DNA from 3 places in the Sporosarcina sp. FSL K6-1540 genome. Region 1 is predicted to be linked to each of the others. Evidence: riboswitches for the same ligand, from Rfam matches in the RefSeq annotation. Region 1 holds a riboswitch; each other region holds the start of a gene.
The links. Region 1 has a riboswitch for S-adenosylmethionine ahead of metA (homoserine O-succinyltransferase). Riboswitches for the same ligand answer to the same signal wherever they lie in the genome.
Positions count from the first base shown of each region.

Region 2: linked by a shared signal. The riboswitch ahead of MKY15_RS08000 (5-methyltetrahydropteroyltriglutamate--homocysteine S-methyltransferase) and the one ahead of metA (homoserine O-succinyltransferase) in region 1 are both predicted to bind S-adenosylmethionine.
Region 3: linked by a shared signal. The riboswitch ahead of MKY15_RS06110 (O-acetylhomoserine aminocarboxypropyltransferase/cysteine synthase family protein) and the one ahead of metA (homoserine O-succinyltransferase) in region 1 are both predicted to bind S-adenosylmethionine.

Region 1 is NZ_CP152018.1:2,947,466-2,953,824, reverse strand. Features, by position in the region: gene MKY15_RS13975 (PepSY domain-containing protein) at 232-489, opposite strand; gene MKY15_RS13970 (hypothetical protein) at 670-1,428, opposite strand; gene metA (homoserine O-succinyltransferase) at 2,271-3,179, opposite strand; SAM riboswitch class I at 3,282-3,388, opposite strand; gene MKY15_RS13960 (hypothetical protein) at 3,572-3,751, shown strand; gene MKY15_RS13955 (SgcJ/EcaC family oxidoreductase) at 3,821-4,276, opposite strand; gene MKY15_RS13950 (protein phosphatase 2C domain-containing protein) at 4,303-5,100, opposite strand; gene MKY15_RS13945 (NUDIX hydrolase) at 5,097-5,852, opposite strand; gene MKY15_RS13940 (hypothetical protein) at 5,882-6,247, opposite strand; gene MKY15_RS13935 (SIMPL domain-containing protein) at 6,339-6,359, opposite strand, start outside.
Region 2 is NZ_CP152018.1:1,757,932-1,764,290, reverse strand. Features, by position in the region: gene MKY15_RS08020 (VOC family protein) at 93-461, shown strand; gene MKY15_RS08015 (hypothetical protein) at 602-796, opposite strand; gene MKY15_RS08010 (hypothetical protein) at 858-1,808, opposite strand; gene MKY15_RS08005 (immunoglobulin-like domain-containing protein) at 1,990-2,469, shown strand; gene MKY15_RS08000 (5-methyltetrahydropteroyltriglutamate--homocysteine S-methyltransferase) at 2,517-3,629, opposite strand; SAM riboswitch class I at 3,741-3,854, opposite strand; gene MKY15_RS07995 (hypothetical protein) at 4,570-4,710, opposite strand; gene MKY15_RS07990 (hypothetical protein) at 5,522-5,635, shown strand; gene MKY15_RS07985 (transposase) at 5,683-6,102, shown strand; gene MKY15_RS07980 (acyl-CoA thioesterase) at 6,205-6,359, opposite strand, start outside.
Region 3 is NZ_CP152018.1:1,376,600-1,382,958, forward strand. Features, by position in the region: gene MKY15_RS06100 (homoserine dehydrogenase) at 1-714, opposite strand, end outside; gene MKY15_RS06105 (hypothetical protein) at 672-1,538, opposite strand; gene MKY15_RS06110 (O-acetylhomoserine aminocarboxypropyltransferase/cysteine synthase family protein) at 1,570-2,859, opposite strand; SAM riboswitch class I at 2,985-3,100, opposite strand; gene MKY15_RS06115 (glycerol-3-phosphate acyltransferase) at 3,246-3,881, shown strand; gene MKY15_RS06120 (aspartate aminotransferase family protein) at 3,944-5,302, opposite strand; gene MKY15_RS06125 (CoA-acylating methylmalonate-semialdehyde dehydrogenase) at 5,343-6,359, opposite strand, start outside.

The DNA of each region.
Region 1 (6,359 bases):
CGGTGGACCTATAGGTTAGAAGCGACAGAGGAAGGCAACCTTAGGATCGCGATATCCTTTTCAATAGCTGCATGACCCACGTCTCCAGGGGCTAGGCGCTGGAGTCTAGACGTAAAATCACTAAGTTACAACTTATCCACAGTACGAGATTTCATAATTTCCTAAACATCAAAAAAAGAACAGCCACGAATGGTATCAGTTACCATTCGTGGCTGTTCACATATAGTTTCATTAATCTAGTTTCACTCTGAGGACTGCACCTGTATTCGCATCAATTTTAACTTCATACTTATGACCTTCTGCCGTTCTTACGTCAATTTCATATACCAGCATTCCATCGTCGTAATCTAATTCCGCTTTTACGACCTGGCCTGGAACCCGCTCTAATGCAATGGCCATCGCCTGATTTATTGTAATCCTCCGGTATTGTGGGTTCTGATAATGTTCATGCCAATGTTGGTTTTGATTTTGTCGATTCTGATTCGTCACCCAATCTCCTCCAATTCGATTATCCCGTTGTCCTTAACATTCTATTCAAGGATGGCTAATATGTGCTGAATCCCTAAGCCCATAACTGAAAAGACAATTAAGCAGTTCCTAGGTATATGATTTGCACTTGAGGCTTGCTTAATTGTAATGATGTTTTCCATCATTAAATAGCCATACCTTTCAATCAACGTTCTCCTCTTTTTCTTCCTGCTTTTGGCTCAACATAAAACGTGCCGAAACTGGATCCGATCTGGTCAATAATTTGGATAGATACGAAGACGTCATGCTGTAACTACCTTCTATTTTCCCTGATAAAAAGTTGGTTCGCTCGTATAGGACTGAGCGTAGATAATCCAGTTGCCTTATCACTTTCCCTAGCAATCCTTCTTGGTTGTCCAGCCTGCTGATCACGTCTTTTTGTATATCTTCTTGTTTCAACATTTGCTCTGACAACAGCTTTTGATAATCTAATTGTTCATTCATTTTGACTACAATTTCCTCATTTGCAGAAGTCAGCATTTCTATACTATTGACAATTTCTTCATTTGACTGGCTGACCTCATTCACTTTCCCGATGAATTCTCGATTCATTATTCGCTCATGTATCAACGTACGTTGTAACATTTCGTTTTTAGTTTCTACTTTTTTTAACGACTTCATAACATCTTTTCCAAACTTTTCATGTCGGAAATCACTTTCCTTGATTTCATTCAAACGATTATGGATTGATTTCAATTGATTGGATTGTGTGTTTTTCTGTTGCTTTAGTAAGGTTTCCATGATATTGAACTGTTCACCAACCGAATGAGACGCTTCCCTATGTTCCTTCATCCATTCCGCTATCGGATCTATTTTATAGTGTTCTTGGTTCCTCCCTAAAATGTCTGCATTATTTTTAAAAACATCCGGGTGCCCATTTTTGTTAATAAACAACCCCATCTCACTTACCCCCTCGTCGTATTAGCTTATGCAATTCACGACAAAAGGGTCATTGAGTCACGTCTGATGAGTAACCACTTTCTTTAAAAAAGCACCTATACGCCAGGAATCTAGAGTTTTTTGCAAAATAGTAAGCAGTCATTTTCTGGTTTGGTTAATTGCAGACCTGTTGATTAACCAAAACTAACCAGTGAATAACATAATTACCTTCCGGGCGCTACTTGTATAGTTGCATTTTTGGATTGCTTCGGATTGAATGACTTCTATTCAATTAGCGGGATGTCTGGATGCAAAAGTACTTGTAGTGCTTATGCTTTTTTTGATGAAAGAATAGCTGACATCCAAGTCGGAGAAAAGCCGCCAAAGATGCAATTTTGGCGGCTGAAGCTTTCTATATGGTTTTTTCTTTTTTTAGTAAAGAAGTGGCACTTGCTATAAGGTATCACATGATTAGATGTATAATCTTTGCTAAAAGTAAGAAAGGATCGCATTGTACATCGTCTAAGAGTGCCCGAAATTGCATCTTCGGGCACTTACACCCTTCATAGAATGTCATCTATTCTATTCTTCCAAAACAACTGCATTTTCCACTTGAATAGTGTAGGAACGCGACAGGCAACTATTCGCAATAGTATTACTAAAAAGAGTGTGGCTAGAAGTGACGGAGTCACTTCTAGCCACACTCGGACCCCTCAGTAAATCTGTCATGAATAGTTAGTCGAAAGCGGGCCGAAAATAATGCAGTGAAAATGAAGGTCATCAAGCCCTACTCACCAGTATTTTATGCAAATAAATGGTTAATCTACAGACGTGGTTTAATTGATACATTTGTCATTAACTAGTTATTCCCATTCATAAGGTGTTTCTTGATACACATAATAATTTAGCCAGTTGGAGAAGAGTAGATGCGTATGGGAACGCCATGTATTCAACGGCTCTTTGCTTGGATCATCATTCGGAAAATAATTTTCCGGGATATCAATACCGACTCCTTTTTGCAAATCACGTGCATATTCCTCCGCCAACGTATCCGCATCGTATTCCAAATGACCTGTGATCATAATATGTTTATTATCTTTAGAAATGACGATGAATGCCCCTGCATCCTCTGATTTAGCAAGCAAGTGTAGACGGGGATCATTTTTTATTTCCTCAGTTGAAACGGATGTATAACGTGAATGCGGTGCTTTAAATTCGTCATTAAAACCACGTGCAAGATTAATCGTTGGGTCGGATAGTCGATGCGTAAAAACGCCTGAGCATTTTTTCGGCAATTCAAATTTCCCGATTCCATAATGGTGATAGAGTGCTGCTTGGGCACCCCAACAAATATGTAAAACAGAGGTTACATTTTCTTTTGACCATTCCATAATCTCCGTTATTTCTTTCCAGTAATTAACGTCTTCAAATTCTAAATGCTCAATCGGGGCACCCGTAATAATCAGTCCATCGAAACGACGATGTTTCACATGTTCAAATGTTGTATAAAATGCGTTTAAATGCGTTTTACTAACGTTTTTAGAATCATGAGTTGCTGTGTTCAAAAATGTAACATTTACTTGTAGCGGTGTATTCCCTAATAGACGTAGCAGCTGCAACTCTGTTCTTTCTTTTTCAGGCATTAAGTTTAAAATGGCGATGTTCATAGGCCGTATATCTTGGGACGTTGCGCGTTCTTCATCCATCACAAATATTTTTTCCTTCTTCAATAGTTCTCCTGCTGGTAATTGTTTCGGTACATTGATCGGCATGTGTCGTCTCTCCCTTTTCACTTTGGTTTGAATCAAATGATTCAATATAAAAAACCCTCTTTTCTATAAGACAAGAAAAGAGGGTTTAATTTGGGCACTCTGTTCTTATCTCTCAAGAAAAAATCTTGTTGGAGGTAGCACCTTCCTGACTAAGTCAGAGGTTGCTGAAGCTTCACAGGGCCATATCCCTCAGCTTCTCTTGATAAGAATATTCAATTATTTACTATTATACTATTAAAACTACTATTGTAAACCGTCTTTTTTGACGATAATAATCAAAAGAAACATTTTTATTTTAATTTCCACATTAATTCAGCATGAAAACTGCTGAATAATATTTCTTTAGAAAGCCATATTAACGTGGCACTGAAAAAATGAAAGGAGTTGTTACTATGGGAAGAGATGACAATAAAACTGGCGGAAATAATGCACGGTCTTTACCACAAACGCCGAAAAACCAAAAAATAAAACCGGGCGACATGAATGAAGAAATAGCCCGCGAGTTTGCTGAACTCCGTTCCCTGAAACCAAAACGCGAACGAATGAACTCAAATGAAAAGAAGAGAAAATGATTACCTTTGTCATGAACAGTAACTAAAACACTCCCCGCACTGGTATTATCTTGGTGCGGGGCACTTTTTTCAGCCTACATCAGATACTTGCTTCAATTCTTTGGTCATCCGCTCGACCAAGTCAGATCTTCCGTGAAATTGGGCCGGTGTATTTTGGAAAAGTTTTATTTTCCATCCATCCTTTTCTTTTACTGCAATCAGTGTTTGATGAGCATTCAAATTTGGGTCAAGTTCTGTTCCGCCCGGAGGTATCATCCCGACGATTGCACGCAACATCGCAACTTCAGCACTCAGAAAGTACACATCTTTAACGACATTGATAAATGGAGGTGTTGGATGATCTACAAATATCGGTTCTAAATGTGCAAAAATAGTATTTCGCCCAATTTCTTGACTTCCGTCAAATCCAATCAATTCGCCTTGCTCTGTAAATTGATCAGCCATGCTCTTAGCATCGCGATTATTCCATGCAAGAATTAAGTTATAATAAAGGGTTTTGATTTCAATTAATTCAGATGCTTCCATATCTAATTCCTCCCGTCATTTTTCCTTCATCCGAGATAATCGCTCGGGATGCTACCTTCCTTTTCTACTTCCACATTCCATGCGATAATTGTCGTACTGTCTCGTACATTTTGTCTTTCGATTTCCATCAATAACTGCGAAATCCCTTTATCAAGTTCTTTTTCATTCAGCACGGCAACGAGATCTGACGGATCCAAAAAAGGTTCCCCCGGGCATTCCACTAAACCATCAGTCGTCAAAAAAATAAGATTGTTCCCTTTTCTCATTTCCCTTGTCCCTGACGTGTAGCATGGTACTGCTTGCTCAAACGTATTCACTTGACCAATCCATTCAAAGAATTGCCTTTGGTTAAGTTGAAACTGATTTAGGGCAATTAATTCCGAATGGAACAGATATACTAAACAATCTCCAACCGAAAACCACCAAACGTAATTAGCTTTCCTGACAACGATAAGACAAGCCGTTTCTCCCATGGCACATCTGCATTCATTCAAAAATTGTTCAGATTGAAAAATTTCAAGTAACTTCATTTCCAAACGTTTAAATCGTGGAGGACCCTTCATATCTAAAATCTCCACCAATTTTTCTTTATGCTGCCCGAGTGTTTGTACAACAAGTTCCGCACTTTCAGCACTTTTATGTGCATCCAAAATAGCCGCTAATTCCCAATCCTCATTTTGCCAAATAACGCAGCCATCTTCATTCTTGGTTTGTCCCGCTGAAGAATTACCTCCAAATCTACCAACCGCTACACGATTAATCCATCGTACATCTCGTTCATCGACAAAGTCCTTTTCACTTCCAACCCAAGTAAGATTATTCATGAGCGCTCAATCAATCTATACGGTCTCACTTCATAACTTTCATAAACAATCGTATCGCTATTTCGAGCATCATCCACACTAGATGCAAATTGCGGGCGTTTTATCCAGTCTCCTACTTGCTCTTTATCAAAGTCAACAAATTGTACGTCAATCGTTTCAGGAGGTTGTGCAGCTGGTACGCCTGACATCGCTCTTCCACGAAAAACCATACAGATGACGCCTAACGTGATATCTTGATAAACTCCTGTCATATCACCAATTTCTGCGTGGATACCTGTTTCTTCTAGTACTTCCCGTTTAACCGCCTCTTTCAAGGTTTCACCAAGCTCAAGTCGCCCACCCGGCATTTCATATGTATCATTTCGGTGATTGTTCCGTACAAGTAATACATGTCCTTCCTCATTTACAATGTAACCACTAACAGCTACGATTTGTGGGGATTGCCCGTAATTTCCCGTTGAAGTGAAAAAATCTTCATTTGAAGAGATAAACAATGGAGCTAACGATTTCCGATAGTTTTGTGCTTCAACATGCATTTCCGATGCCCGGATGCCACCGTCCACTGTTTCATAATGAGCCCTATTATCGTATGCCCACATTGCCATTATCTCCGTCTGTTCTTCATTGACCCACCGTCCAACCAGCTGCGCTCCATGCGTCAGCTGATTCGGAAGCAAAAAGGTATGGAAAAAGTGGGTAAACGTTTCGTACATCGCTGGTTCAACCGTGTACGTTTTTCTGCGATACAACATTCAATTATTCCCCCCGTACAAATTAATTTTCAGCGAGCCCTTTTCAATAACCAAACTAGGCCAAGTGTAAAAACAGCAACTAGTGTTAAAGTAAATTTGAGGTCAATGATTGGTTTAAACTTCACCTTCTCCGCATCTATCTCGTAAACACCCAAAGGTCTGACGGAGATATGTCCCCCGCCCCCTTCTCCTTGGGCACCTAAAGAGTTTCCTGTTTCACTAGAATAGCCGCCTCCCCCGCCAACAATATAATTAATCTTTGCTACCGGAAGGACTTTTCTGTTTTCAAAATTAATCGGTTCACCATAAATCAACGATACGTCTTGTTGCCGTGAAAACTTGTCAAATATCCGCGCAATAGGTGATAGGTAATTAGAAGATTTTTTAATTCCCATGTTTTCCCCACTCCCTTAATTTTTAGTTGTGATTAGGTTAGCTGTCGTTTTTTCAACGTAAAATAGTATCCATCTATTTTACGCTGATATTTCAATACCGAAATTGCACTTT
Region 2 (6,359 bases), 1.2 Mb from region 1:
ATTCCTTATGTACTAGTCTCGGAAAATGGTATTAGTGAAACAGCTGAATGGAGATTATACTGAAGGTATTACGTTCAGAGGAGTGTTGAGCAATGAGCAAGTTTCTAACAGGAATTGATCATATCCAAATTGCAGCGCCGCCCGAGTCTGAAGATAAAGCACGGAAGTTTTACGGGGAATTGCTCGGTATGGAGGAGATTCCAAAACCAGAAAACTTGAAGGGGCGCGGGGGTTGCTGGTTCCTTTGTGGCTCACAAGAAGTGCATATCGGTATTCAGCAGGATTTCATGCCTGCGAAAAAAGCGCATCCCGGTTTTACAGTGAATGCACTGGAGCAATTGAAATTACGGTTGGAAGAAGCTAATTATCCGTTTAGTGAAGAACTTCCAATCGAAGGGCGATCACGCTTTTTTACACATGATCCTTTTGGCAACCGAATTGAGTTTTTGGAATTTGAATGAAGCAATACGGAAGTTGCTCAAAATTCGTTTCATAGCGCAGCAGGATGCATAAGCTGCGTCCTGCTGTTTCAAGAATGAGGTGGTTTTTCGGTTTTCACTTATAGTCTTAGCTGTTGCCATGACAGTTTGACGCATTGCCCTCACAGTTTGCGGTTGCCATGACTGTTCCACGGATTGTCCTTACAGTTTCTTCGGTTGCCATGACAGTTTGACGCATTGCCCTCACAGTTTGCGCTTGCCATGACTGTTCCACGGATTGTCCTTACAGTTTCTTCGGTTGCCATGACAGTTTGACGCATTGCCCTCACAGTTAGCGCTTGCCATGACTGTTCCATGGATTGCCCTCATAGTTTCTTCGATTGCCATGACAATCGTCCTAATTACCTTTGCAATCCATTACGCTTCAATAATTTCTCGCTCCTGTACATCTAGCCTCTCTAATTCATGCAGCAATTCATCACGCTTCCTCGCAAGTCGGTCTTGAACCTTGCGCACATCTTGAAGCACATCGTTCAGCTTACTTTTCGCGTCTGTAATGCGGGAATGAATCATCCAATCTGAAAAAATATTATCGAAAAACAGATCTGTAAATGTAAAGATGTCACTTTTGTTCACCGTGAATGATTCAGTCGCGGCATTTTGGACATCCATCAGTTCCGTCTCAAAATGGCGGAGGGCACGTTGCGCGCGATGGACAAGATCATCGGAGCTATTAATTTCAGAGTATTTAAGAGCCGATACTAGCAAGCCACCGCCAAGGAATGTATCCCATACCGACAATCCTTCTGCCGCCCCAAGCTTCTCCAGCGCCGCATCGAGTGCCCGATTTGCCTTGTTACCTGCATCGCAGGCTTCGTCAATTTCACGCAGCATTGAACGCAGTCTTACTCTATCATCTGCTATTTTTTGTAACGTCCCATTCGCAATTGTGTCATTGAATCGAATCCACGTCTCTTTTTCCTTCAGAAAATCCGCCCACTCTTCCTCGATATAGTCGAAGTCTGGATTTTTAATCTCTTCACGTAATCGGATCGCTTCCGCTTCCAAGTCCGTCACTACTTTTTCTGCTTCATTATAATGGAGCTCCGCATCCGCTGCTTCTGAAATCTCCTTCTCCACTTTTTCATCCCACTTGCCTGTCCACTCACTTATCTTATTCATAAAAGAAAACTTGCCAAGCTTCACTACATCCTGTTGTTCTTTTGTCAGTTTTTCATGCAAGTTATCACGTTGTATAATCGCGTCTTTAAGTTTTACCTCCGCGCCCTCAAGACGCCTTTTCACTCGGTTGCGCTCAGTACGTATCATCGTCAATTCCATTTGTCGTTCTTGTATTTCCTGTCTCATTGACTCCACCCCTTTCTCTGTTATACGAAAATAAGTTTCATTTACACATTATATTTTACCCACATGTGGATAACAATCAATGAATTTTCATGGGAATTAACTTATCCACAGCTATTTATTGATATCAATCAAGGTTTATCCACCCTTAAAGGTATATGCTAGAAGTGGAGGTGTTTCCATCATGCATAAACTGCTGTCAATTGCAATCGTTCTTATACTCCCCCTCTCCGCCTGCGGAAAAGAACCCGCAGTTTCTACACTGCCTGATCCCGTGCCTGACCAGGAAATGTTTTCATCAGAAGAAGGTTTATCACTTGTATTGGACGAAGATTCATTCGTCGGTTCGCCATCCATCATTAAGACGCTTGTTCGAAATAATAGCTCATCCGATTACCAGTTGGGCGAATTTTATCATATTGAAGTAAATAAAGATGGCCAGTGGTATATTATTACGTATTCAGATGCCGTATTCTTAAAAAACCCGTCCTTCAAAGACTATGGAAACGTGTTGTCAGCCGGCAGTGAAGCACGCCAGAATTTTTCGGTTGACGCGCTCGGCGTGACACTGATTCCAGGTGAATACCGTCTTGTGAAAACATTTATTTCAACAGGCGAGCCCATGCACGAATTATCCGTTGCTGTGCCATTTTCAGTGGAATAAGAAATAAACCGGAACAAAGCATATGAGCCTTGTTCCGGTTTATCAGTTTAACCCCAAACTTCCTTTGCCACGTCCACAATGAATTTCAACTTTTCCCATTGCTGCTCTTCTGTTAGCTTATTGCCGTGATGCGTTGAAGCGAATCCGCATTGCGGACTTAAGCATAGTTGTTCAAGTGGCACGTATTGTGCGGCTTCTTGAATACGCGCAATGACCGCATCCTTGTCTTCCACTTCTCCATTTTTCGAAGTAACAACACCAAGGACAACCTTCGCTCCGCCGTTTGGCACATGATCCAACGGTTTAAAGTCTCCTGAACGCTCGTCATCATATTCAAGGAAGAAGCCATCCACTTTTTCTTTTGCAAGAAGTGTGGGTGCAATCAGTGCGTAGCTTCCCTCAAACGCCCACGTCGATTGGTAATTTCCACGACATAGGTGTGTTGTTACGAAAAGATCTTCAGGTTTGTCTTCCAAAACGCCATTAATGACGCGTAGTGCCAAGTCGATTAGTTGTTCTCTTGAATAGGCTCCGTCGTTAAACGGGATATTCGGCGCAGAAAGCCCCGCAATATAGACATCATCCAACTGCAAGTAGCGTACACCAGCTTCGTAAAATGCTTTCAAAGCATCTTTGTATGCTTGAATAACATCGTTGGCAAATTCTTCAATGTCAGGGTAAATCGTTTCATCACGAATTCCGATATTAAAGAGCTGATTCGGACTTGGAATCGTTTGTTTCGCAACGGCACGGCCGCCTACGATTTCATTAAACTCAACAAAGTCTTGAATGAATGGATGATTAGGGTCAAACGAAATCTTGCCTGTGTTTCGAACGTTATATCGTTCTGTTTCAATACCATCAAATACGTAGCCAGTCTCTGGCACATACCCTTCAATTCCGTTCAAATGCTCCAAGAAGTCTAAATGCCACCACGTACGTCTAAATTCACCATCTGTTACAAGTTCCAAACCAACTTCGATTTGCTTATCAACCACCCGTTTAATTTCCTGTGTTTCTACTTCTCGTAATTGTTGTGCAGTAACTATGCCTTCTTTGAAGTCTTTGCGTGCTTTATGCAAATTATCTGGTCGTAGTAAACTTCCAACGTGATCCGCTCTGAATGGTGCTTTCGTTAGTGTTGTCGATTGATTTGTCATGGTATATTCCTTCTTTCTTTTTTTAGTAACTTTAGTTTCTAGAAAGTGAGAGACAAATAAAAAACCTCTTCTAAATTCCAAGAAGAGGTTTTGCGAATTCGCTATTTGCTCTTCTCATCTCCAAGCTGTAAGCATTACACTTAAGCTTCTGGAATTAGCACAGTACTTTAAAAGTCTGTTGCTGAGGTATCATCGGGCCAGTCCCTACACCTCTCTGGATAAGAAAGTTACGTATTTAGTTGTTAACTAGTACAATACAGACTTCAGAATAGAATGTCAATACAAAAAACATATATTATTTTGATTATACTATATATGTTGAATTAAAGAATCCCATTGAATCTGCTGTGGCGCTAATAATGAGAGAGTTTTAATTCGGGGTGTGGATTTTAGATCGCTTGGCTCTTTGGGGATGCCTTTCGCCGTGCCTGCGCTAAGGTGTTCATTATCGAGAGAAATATAATTTTGAGATGTATATGCCAAGATTATTATGTGATTACTAATTATATTCAAGAAAAGCGCAAGGCGCCCTTTAAGACGCGACAGAGATGAGTCGATTCAGCGACGTGGCGATCTTTGACACATAGCTGTATGGTAAATAAAAAGGAGGGAGTGAGTGTACACAAACGATTAATGAATTCTGTAGGGTATAACGATTCCTTGGTTAGACGGGGATTAATAAAAACATTTACCTATACGATACTAAACGACATAAATATCACAAAGGATAAAAATGGCGGATTATTTACAAAATATGTACTCTTCCACGGTGGTTATGAGGGCCTCGTCGCAAATATTTAAACGTTCGTTTGCGCATTTGGTTAGATGAACTGCTTGGTATTTATTTTTTGATGGTAGATATTAATTATAGAAGATTATTAAATTAAGGAACAAAAAAAGAAGAGACTATAAAGCCGCTTCTACTTTGATTTAACGTGAATTAAGCCCAACAAACAATAATTTGAGCACTTTTACTGCTACAACTTGATGCCTCCGCATTAGAGGCTGAACCGAATGTTGCCCCAACTAGTCCAAAAGTTATAACTGATGCAAATATTACTTTTTTAATTTTAATTTTCATTTTATTGAATTAACCTCCTTAAATAGAATTTTTATACAACTAGTATATTACTAGGTTATTTTTTAATTGTCAATCTATTGGCTCAAATGTGATTATTCGTATTTTATTCTAGGTTGATAAAATCTGTAACGAAAAAACTTAAAGATCTCCTATTGAATATCTTTTTATCACGCGTGTTGATTAACCAAGTTATTCCAATAATATATATACAAAAAGAGAGTGCCTCTTGTAAAATGTAAGTTACCACACCAACATTTACGAAAAGAGGCTTCTCTCATGAATAAGAATATCACTCTTCAAACATTAATTTAAAACTTTCTTTCAGAAGATGAACTACAAGCGATTTTAAAAGAATTTGATTACGTGGAAACAGCCCGTAAATGCACGGTTTCCGTGCTCATCTCCTATCTCGTCACTACGGCAGCAAAAGAGTGGAAAAGCTTAAGGTACTCGGCGGATTTGGGTGCCAGTGTCGGCCTAGTGTCCGTCGATCATTCGTCTCTTTCAAAGCATTTGAAGAAGCTTGATTAGCAATCATTAAGCGTGTCTTCGAAGTCATCGTGGGTAAGTTGAACCGCGCTGCGCGTCGTAAGCTAAAGATGTCAAAAACGCTTCTATCCATTGACTCAACGACAGTTACTGTAGGGAAAACATGCTTACCCTGGGCGGTTTTTCACGGTGAACGTGCAGGAATTAAACTACACGTGGGCTTTACGAATGAAACCGTGATGCCTCTTAAAGTCGTTGAAACGATAGGCTAAAAAATGATGGACCAATTGGAAAAGAGCTCGAAGACAAGCGTTTTATTCTCGTGGGTGACCGTGCGTATTTTTCGATTGAAAAGGTCGATTTCTACGTAGGGAATGGCCAAGATTTTGTTTTTCGTTTGAAAGACAATATCCAATTAAATCGAAAAAATCGTTGAAAGGCAGTCGTATCAAGGAGCCCAATGTAATAGCTGATTTTACTTGAATATTAGGGACGCCGCAAAAACAAACAAAAAAACGCCATTTTGTCGTTCAGTTTACAGATTATGAAAATAAAATATTAAGCTTTGTCACAAGCCTTCGGAACGTGACAGCTGAAGAAATTTCCAACATGTACAATTCACGTTGGGCAATCGAAACTTTCTTTCGTTGGATAAAGCAAAACTTGAACGTTCCAGGACTGTTTGGCACGGCAGAAAATGCGGTATTTAATCAGCTGTTTGCAGCACTAATTACATATGTTTTACTCAAATTTCTTCATGTGCACGGAAGTAAAGAAGAGAACTGTAAACGCATGTCATTCGCAGGTTTCCATCGCCTGCTTCTTTGTGATGACTTACCAATCGAATGGCGCATCGGCGTCAAAGGCAGATTTATCAAGTTAGAGCTGTATAATTATGGTTAATCGACACGCCTGGTTCAACATATATAGTATAGGTTTTGAAATGATAAACGACACAATGTAAAAAAACCCACAACTTGCGTGGGCTTTTCCATAACAAATTATTTAATGTTTCATCTCACTCCGCAATTTCCGATGTTCACGGCGTGCGGGGCCTGTTTCAAATAGACTCTTTTCAGCTTCTGTTTCCGGATAAATGCCCGGCACTGGAGTAGGCTTGTTATTTTCATCCATGGCAACCATCGTTAGGAAGGATTCGG
Region 3 (6,359 bases), 1.6 Mb from region 1:
TGCATCCGCCACATCTTCAATAGTAATCTTGTCGATTCCAACAACCGAAACGTCTTGCCAATTTGGTTGCGTACCGAATGCAAGTGCACTCAAAATCATCAGTTTCCGAAAGGCATCTTTGCCACTTATATCGTCCGTCGGATCCGCTTCCGCATAGCCAAGCGTCTGTGCTTCGTGAAGCGCGGCTTTAAATGGAATTCCCTCTTCCCGCATCTTCGTTAAGATGAAGTTGGAAGTGCCATTCAAAATACCTCTAATTCGTAACACCCGGTCTGTCGGTAACAAGTTTGTCACCGTACGGATAATCGGTATGCCACCCGCCGTCGTTGCTTCATACCCAACGTAAACTCCACGGAACTCCGCATGTTTTAGTAACGCCGGACCATGTTTCGCAAACATGGTCTTATTCGCAGTTATTATATGAAAACCTTTTTCTATTGCATCCGAAAGAAACGTATAAGCGGGTTCTTCTCCAACAATCGCCTCAAATATGAGGTCAATGTCCGGATTTAACAGGATTTCTTGAATGTCATCCGTTATCTTCGTTCCAGGTGTCGCTAGACGTTCTTTCTCCTTATCCCGGACCAAAATGGAAACAATGTCGATTGTACAGCCCATTTCCCGCTTAATCTCTTCTTTCCTTTCATTCAAAATCCTATAAATCCCTTCACCTACAGTGCCGAAGCCAAGTAGAGCGACTTTGATTGACGCCATAACGCCACCTCCATGGACTGTTTGATGATGAGTCCCCATTTTTCAAATTCCGTTAAAAAACTTTCATAGCCATGTTTTGTATTGACCAAACAATATATAGAGTTTGGAATCATATAGGCGAACGTTCGAATTTCATCCGTCGGATACATCGGATCGTGTGTAAACGCAAACGCCACCACTTTTGCAGATATCAGGCGGGAAGCTAGTTCAACGCCTCCTCGACCACGGCCGATGTCATGCGTATTCATGGCACGGATTAAGGGGTAGAAGCTCTCCATGTCATTTCTGCTATTCCCAAAAGGAGATTCCATGTTCCCAATTTTAGTTGATTGTGGTGTCACCGCCATCGGGAAAAGAATATCCATACCCTCGGGATACATAATGCCCCATTCCAGTACACGCATGCCACCGAGCGAACCCCCGATGACCGCCCTTAATCGATTGACACCTAATACCGTCAGCGCTCTCCGTTCTGCATGCACCATATCTCGAATCGTTACTTCTGGAAATAAATTTCTATACAGCTCGCCTGTGTCCGGATTTACAGTTAACGGTCCTGTTGATCCGTCACTTCCGCCAAGTGCGTTAAAAGAGATAACGGATAATTCATTTGTATCGATACTTTTTCCTTTGCCGACAAGACCGCTCCACCAACCCGGATAGTCATCCGTTCCAACTGTCACGTGACTTCCTGTCAAGGCATGACAAACAAGTACATGGGGTGCATCCAACCTGCCCGTTCTTTCATAGGCAAGCTGTACATTTACCAAGACGACTCCTGATTCCAATACCAGATGCCCGATTTCCACTATCCCCGTCTCCACGATTGTCACGCCCTTTCTTGTCACCAAAAAATTATACTGTTACTGGTACCGCTAGTTCGATTGCTTGTGCAAGGTCTGCAATAATATCTTCCGCGGATTCAAGGCCCACCGATAGTCTAATCAATTCTTCAGTCACACCTGATTTTTTTAAGTCCTCAGGCCCAAGCTGCTGATGCGTCGTTGAAGCTGGATGGATAATTAGTGATTTTGCATCCCCAACATTCGCAACATGCGACCAGATTTTGACGTTATCAATCACGTTCCGGCCTGCATCCCGTCCACCTTTAATACCAAATACAATAATGGAACCGAAGCCGTTTTTCAAGTACTTTTTCGCAAGGTCATAAGATGGGTGATCTTCGTTGCCTGTATATGTTACCCATTCGACAGATGGATGTTTTTTCAAGAACTCCGCTACTTTAACGGCATTTTCATTATGTCTTGTCACACGCAAATGCAGTGTTTCAAGTCCTTGGAGGAAATTAAATGCACTATCTGGATCTAAGCAAGGTCCGAAGTCACGCAATAGTTGAACGCGTAGTTTAGTCGCAAATGCCGCCGCTGCTGTATCAATTCCGTAACGGAGACCATGATATGACGCATCAGGCTCTGTGAAGCCAGGAAACCTCCCTTGCGTCCAGTCAAATGTACCCGCATCAACAGCAACTCCACCGATCGTGGTACCGTGTCCGCCAATCCATTTTGTAGCGGAATGGATGACAACATCCGCACCAAATTCGATAGGATTCGAACCATATGGCGAAGCAAATGTACTATCAATAAGAAGCGGTAGTCCGTTTTCATGCGCAATGTCCGCAACCGCTTCAATATCGAGTACATGAAGACTCGGGTTACCGATTGTTTCTGCGAATATTGCTTTTGTTTTATCTGTAATTGCTGCACGGAAGTTTTCAGGATCTGTTGCATCGACAAACTTTACATTAATACCGTAGCGCGGAAGTGTAGCGGCGAATAAATTATAAGTACCGCCATATAAGTTGCTTGCTGCGACAATTTCATCTCCAGCACCAGCTACGTTCAAGATAGAGAAAGCGATAGCTGCCATACCTGAGGAGAATGCAACTGCCGCCGTACCACCTTCAAGAAGCGCAATACGCTCTTCAAAAACTGCAACAGTTGGATTTGTAATTCGTGTATAGATGTTGCCTGCTTCTTGTAGTGCAAATAGTTTTTGAGCATGTTCTGTATCACGGAATACAAAAGATGAGGTTCTATGAATTGGAACTGCGCGTGAACCTGTTACAGGATCCGGTTTTTGTCCACCGTGCAGAAGAAGTGTTTCGGGTTGAAGTTTTGTCATCGTCATTACCTCCAGAGTTTTTTTAGATGGATGTGATTGTAATGGGCGGAGACGTTAGGGGTATTTTTGGAATGAAAAATAACCCCCTTCGCTTAAGAAGAGGGTTACGCTTTCGCTTATTCCTCCCCTTATCTTTCAGACCGTTCGCACGAATCTGTAGGAAGTAGCACCTTTGCAAGTTAGTCACTTGCTGGTTGCCGGGCATCGCAGGGCCTATTCCCTCCGCCGCTCTTGATAAGAGTTTGTGATATTCAGTTTTCCATCTTGTGACATAGTATAGTAGATATCTCAATACTTTGTCAATAGTTTACCGAATAATATTTCTGAAACTTGTGTCTATGTGGAATGTTACACTTAGACTACCGTTATTTTAGGAGGAACTTGATATGTGGTTATGGATTGTAGGCGTGCTCTTATGGGGATATGCAGTTGGTTGCCTGCATGGATCAGTTGTTGCGCAGAAAATATCCGGCGTTAACTTGAAAGAAACCGGTGTGAAAAATGCCGGTGCCTCGAATGCGACCATTGTTCTCGGGAAGAAGTTCGGCGCATTAGTTGCAGTAATCGATATCAGTAAAGGTGCAGGAGCTGTCTTACTTGTGCACTATTTCGCAGAAAACGCAGGATTTTCAGAAGCCTTTTTGGCTTTACTTTTATTTCTTACAGCCGCCGCAGCCGTTATTGGGCATAACTTTCCATTTTATATGAACTTTAACGGTGGAAAAGGAACAGCGACAATAATTGGTGTACTGCTTGCAATCGACTGGCAGATCGGTCTCATTGGTTTTGCATTATTTGTCGTCGTAGCGCTAGTAACAGACTTTCTCGTGTTTGGTGTGCTGATGCTCTACGTCACGCTCATCGCGATGGCAGTATTGGCAGACGGATACTGGCCAGTCGTAATAGCAACTTTGTTATTTGCAATCGCCATTTGGAAACATCTCGAGAATTTTCAGCGTATGAAAGAGCGTAGCGAGAAGCGCGTTTCAATGGTCTTCAGAAAAAATAAAACCAAAAACTGAGGACCCCTATAATTGGAGGTTCTCCGTTTTTGGTTTAGCAAGATTAAAAATCTCATCCTAACTCATGCATTTTCATTGAACACTTTCTTCATAACCGCAATAATAAAGTCCACGTCTTCATCGGTACAAGACAGCGGTGGGCTTAGCGCTAGAATATTGTTATAGCCAGCAACTGTATCGCCGTTCCTTCCAATAATAAGTCCATTCGCCTTACATTCGCCAATGATTTTCGCAACACGGGCGTTTGCAGCAGGTTCTTTCGTTTCTTTGTTCTCTACAAGTTCAATGCCTAACAAGAATCCGAGCCCGCGAATATCGCCAACAAAAGGATGATCCAATAAGCAAGCCAACTCTTTTAGAAGGCGCTCGCCAAGCTCAGCCGACCGTTCAACAAGATTTTCTCTCTCAATGATTTCAAGATTCTTCAACGCGACTGCACAAGCCGCAGGATTCCCGCCAAATGTATTAACATGGCGGAAATGACTGTTATCTTCTCCTGTATCGAACTTTTCATAAATATCTTTTCGAATAGCCGTAACCGAAAGTGGCAAGTAAGCGCTCGTTAGTCCCTTTGCCATCGTAATAATGTCCGGTTTCAACTTAAAATGCTGATGACCAAAGTCTTTCCCAGTTCTGCCGAATCCACAAATGACTTCATCAACAATTAGCAGTACACCGTGGCGTGTACAGATTTCCTGAACCTTTTCCAAGTAGATTGGATGTGGGATGAGTATACCGCCTCCTGTAATAAGCGGTTCCATAATAATCCCAGCGATTGTTTCCTTCTGTTCCCAAATGATTTTCTCTTCAAACTCTTGGGCACGTTGTATGTTGTACTCCTCAATTGACTGTCCCGCAGGTCTGCGGTAATTGTCCGGAGGGGCGATGTGCAAGAACCCCGGTGCAAGTGCCTCATACTTGTATTTCCGCAGTGCTTGCCCTGTTGCTGCCAGTGCCCCCATGGAGCTCCCATGATACGCACGATAGCGGGAAATGAATTTGTAGCGTGACGGTTCCCCATTTTGCTGATGGTATTGACGCGCAAGTTTAAACGCTACTTCGTTCGCATCGGATCCGCTGTTTGAGTAAAATATTTTATAGTCACCACCAAGCATTTCATTCAACTTTTCTGCAAGCAGAATAGCAGGCTCATGACTTTGGGTCATCGGTGCATAGGCCATCTTTTTCATCTGATCATAGGCAGCTTGAGCTAGCTCCTCACGACCATAACCGACATTCACACACCATAGTCCAGACATTCCATCTAGATAACGATTGCCATTATGATCTGTAATCCAAGCTCCTTCCCCACTCTCCACTACCATTGGTGGGTTCTTTTCATTATAGGAAGAAATATGGTGCCAAACGTTCTCCCGGTCCTTTTCAACTAATGACCCTGTAGTCTCTTTTGCTGTAGTCATCTTCTCTACCCCCTCCTAATTTCACGATTAATTTCTAGTATTAGTGACGCGCAGTCAACATTTTCTTCCGTGTGTAAAACTCAATTCCGTCGCGACCATTCGCATGCAAGTCACCATAGAATGATTTTTTATAACCAGAAAACGGGAAGAACGCCATCGGAGCTGGAACACCAAGATTCACACCAAGCATCCCCGCATCAATTTCTTCTCTAAACTTCCGGATTGCACTTGCACTATCTGTAAATAAACAAGCCCCGTTTGCAAACTCTGATTTATTCGCAAGTTCGATTGCTTCATCCAATGTATCCACTCTTACAATAGATAGCACAGGAGCAAAAATCTCTTCTTTCCAAATTTTCATTTCCTGAGTGACATTATCAAAAATTGTCGGACCGACGAAATAACCGCCTTCGGAAGTAGACTTGTCTTCACGGCCATCCCGTAATAGTTTGGCGCCTTCCTCAATACCTGATTCGATGTAACCCAGTGTCTTGTCTTTATGTGAATTCCTAATAACAGGTCCAAGGAAAATCCCTTCTTCTAGTCCATTACCAATCGTCAGTTTATTCGACTCGTCTACTAATCTCTCGACAAGTTCATCTGCAATATCACCAACTGCAACGACAACCGCACAAGCCATACATCTTTCTCCAGCGGATCCGAAAGCTGCGTTAATAATATTTGTGATCGTCAAATCCATATCCGCGTCCGGCATAACGATTGTATGGTTTTTCGCGCCCGCTAATGCTTGGACACGCTTACCATTTGAAGTTCCTGTTTTATACACATACTCAGCAACCGGCTGTGAACCTACGAACGACACGGCCGGAATATCTGGATGATTGAGAATGCCATTTACGACTTCATGCGCACCATGGACGATATTGAAAACACCGTCAGGCAGACCCGCTTCATGCAATAATTCTGCAAGACGGTTCGCCAAAAGTGGCGTACGCTCTGATGGTTTTAGGATGAATGTATTTCCACTAGCGATTGCAAGTGGGAACATCCAGCAAGGGACCATCATCGGAAAGTTGAACGGTGTAATTCCACCAAT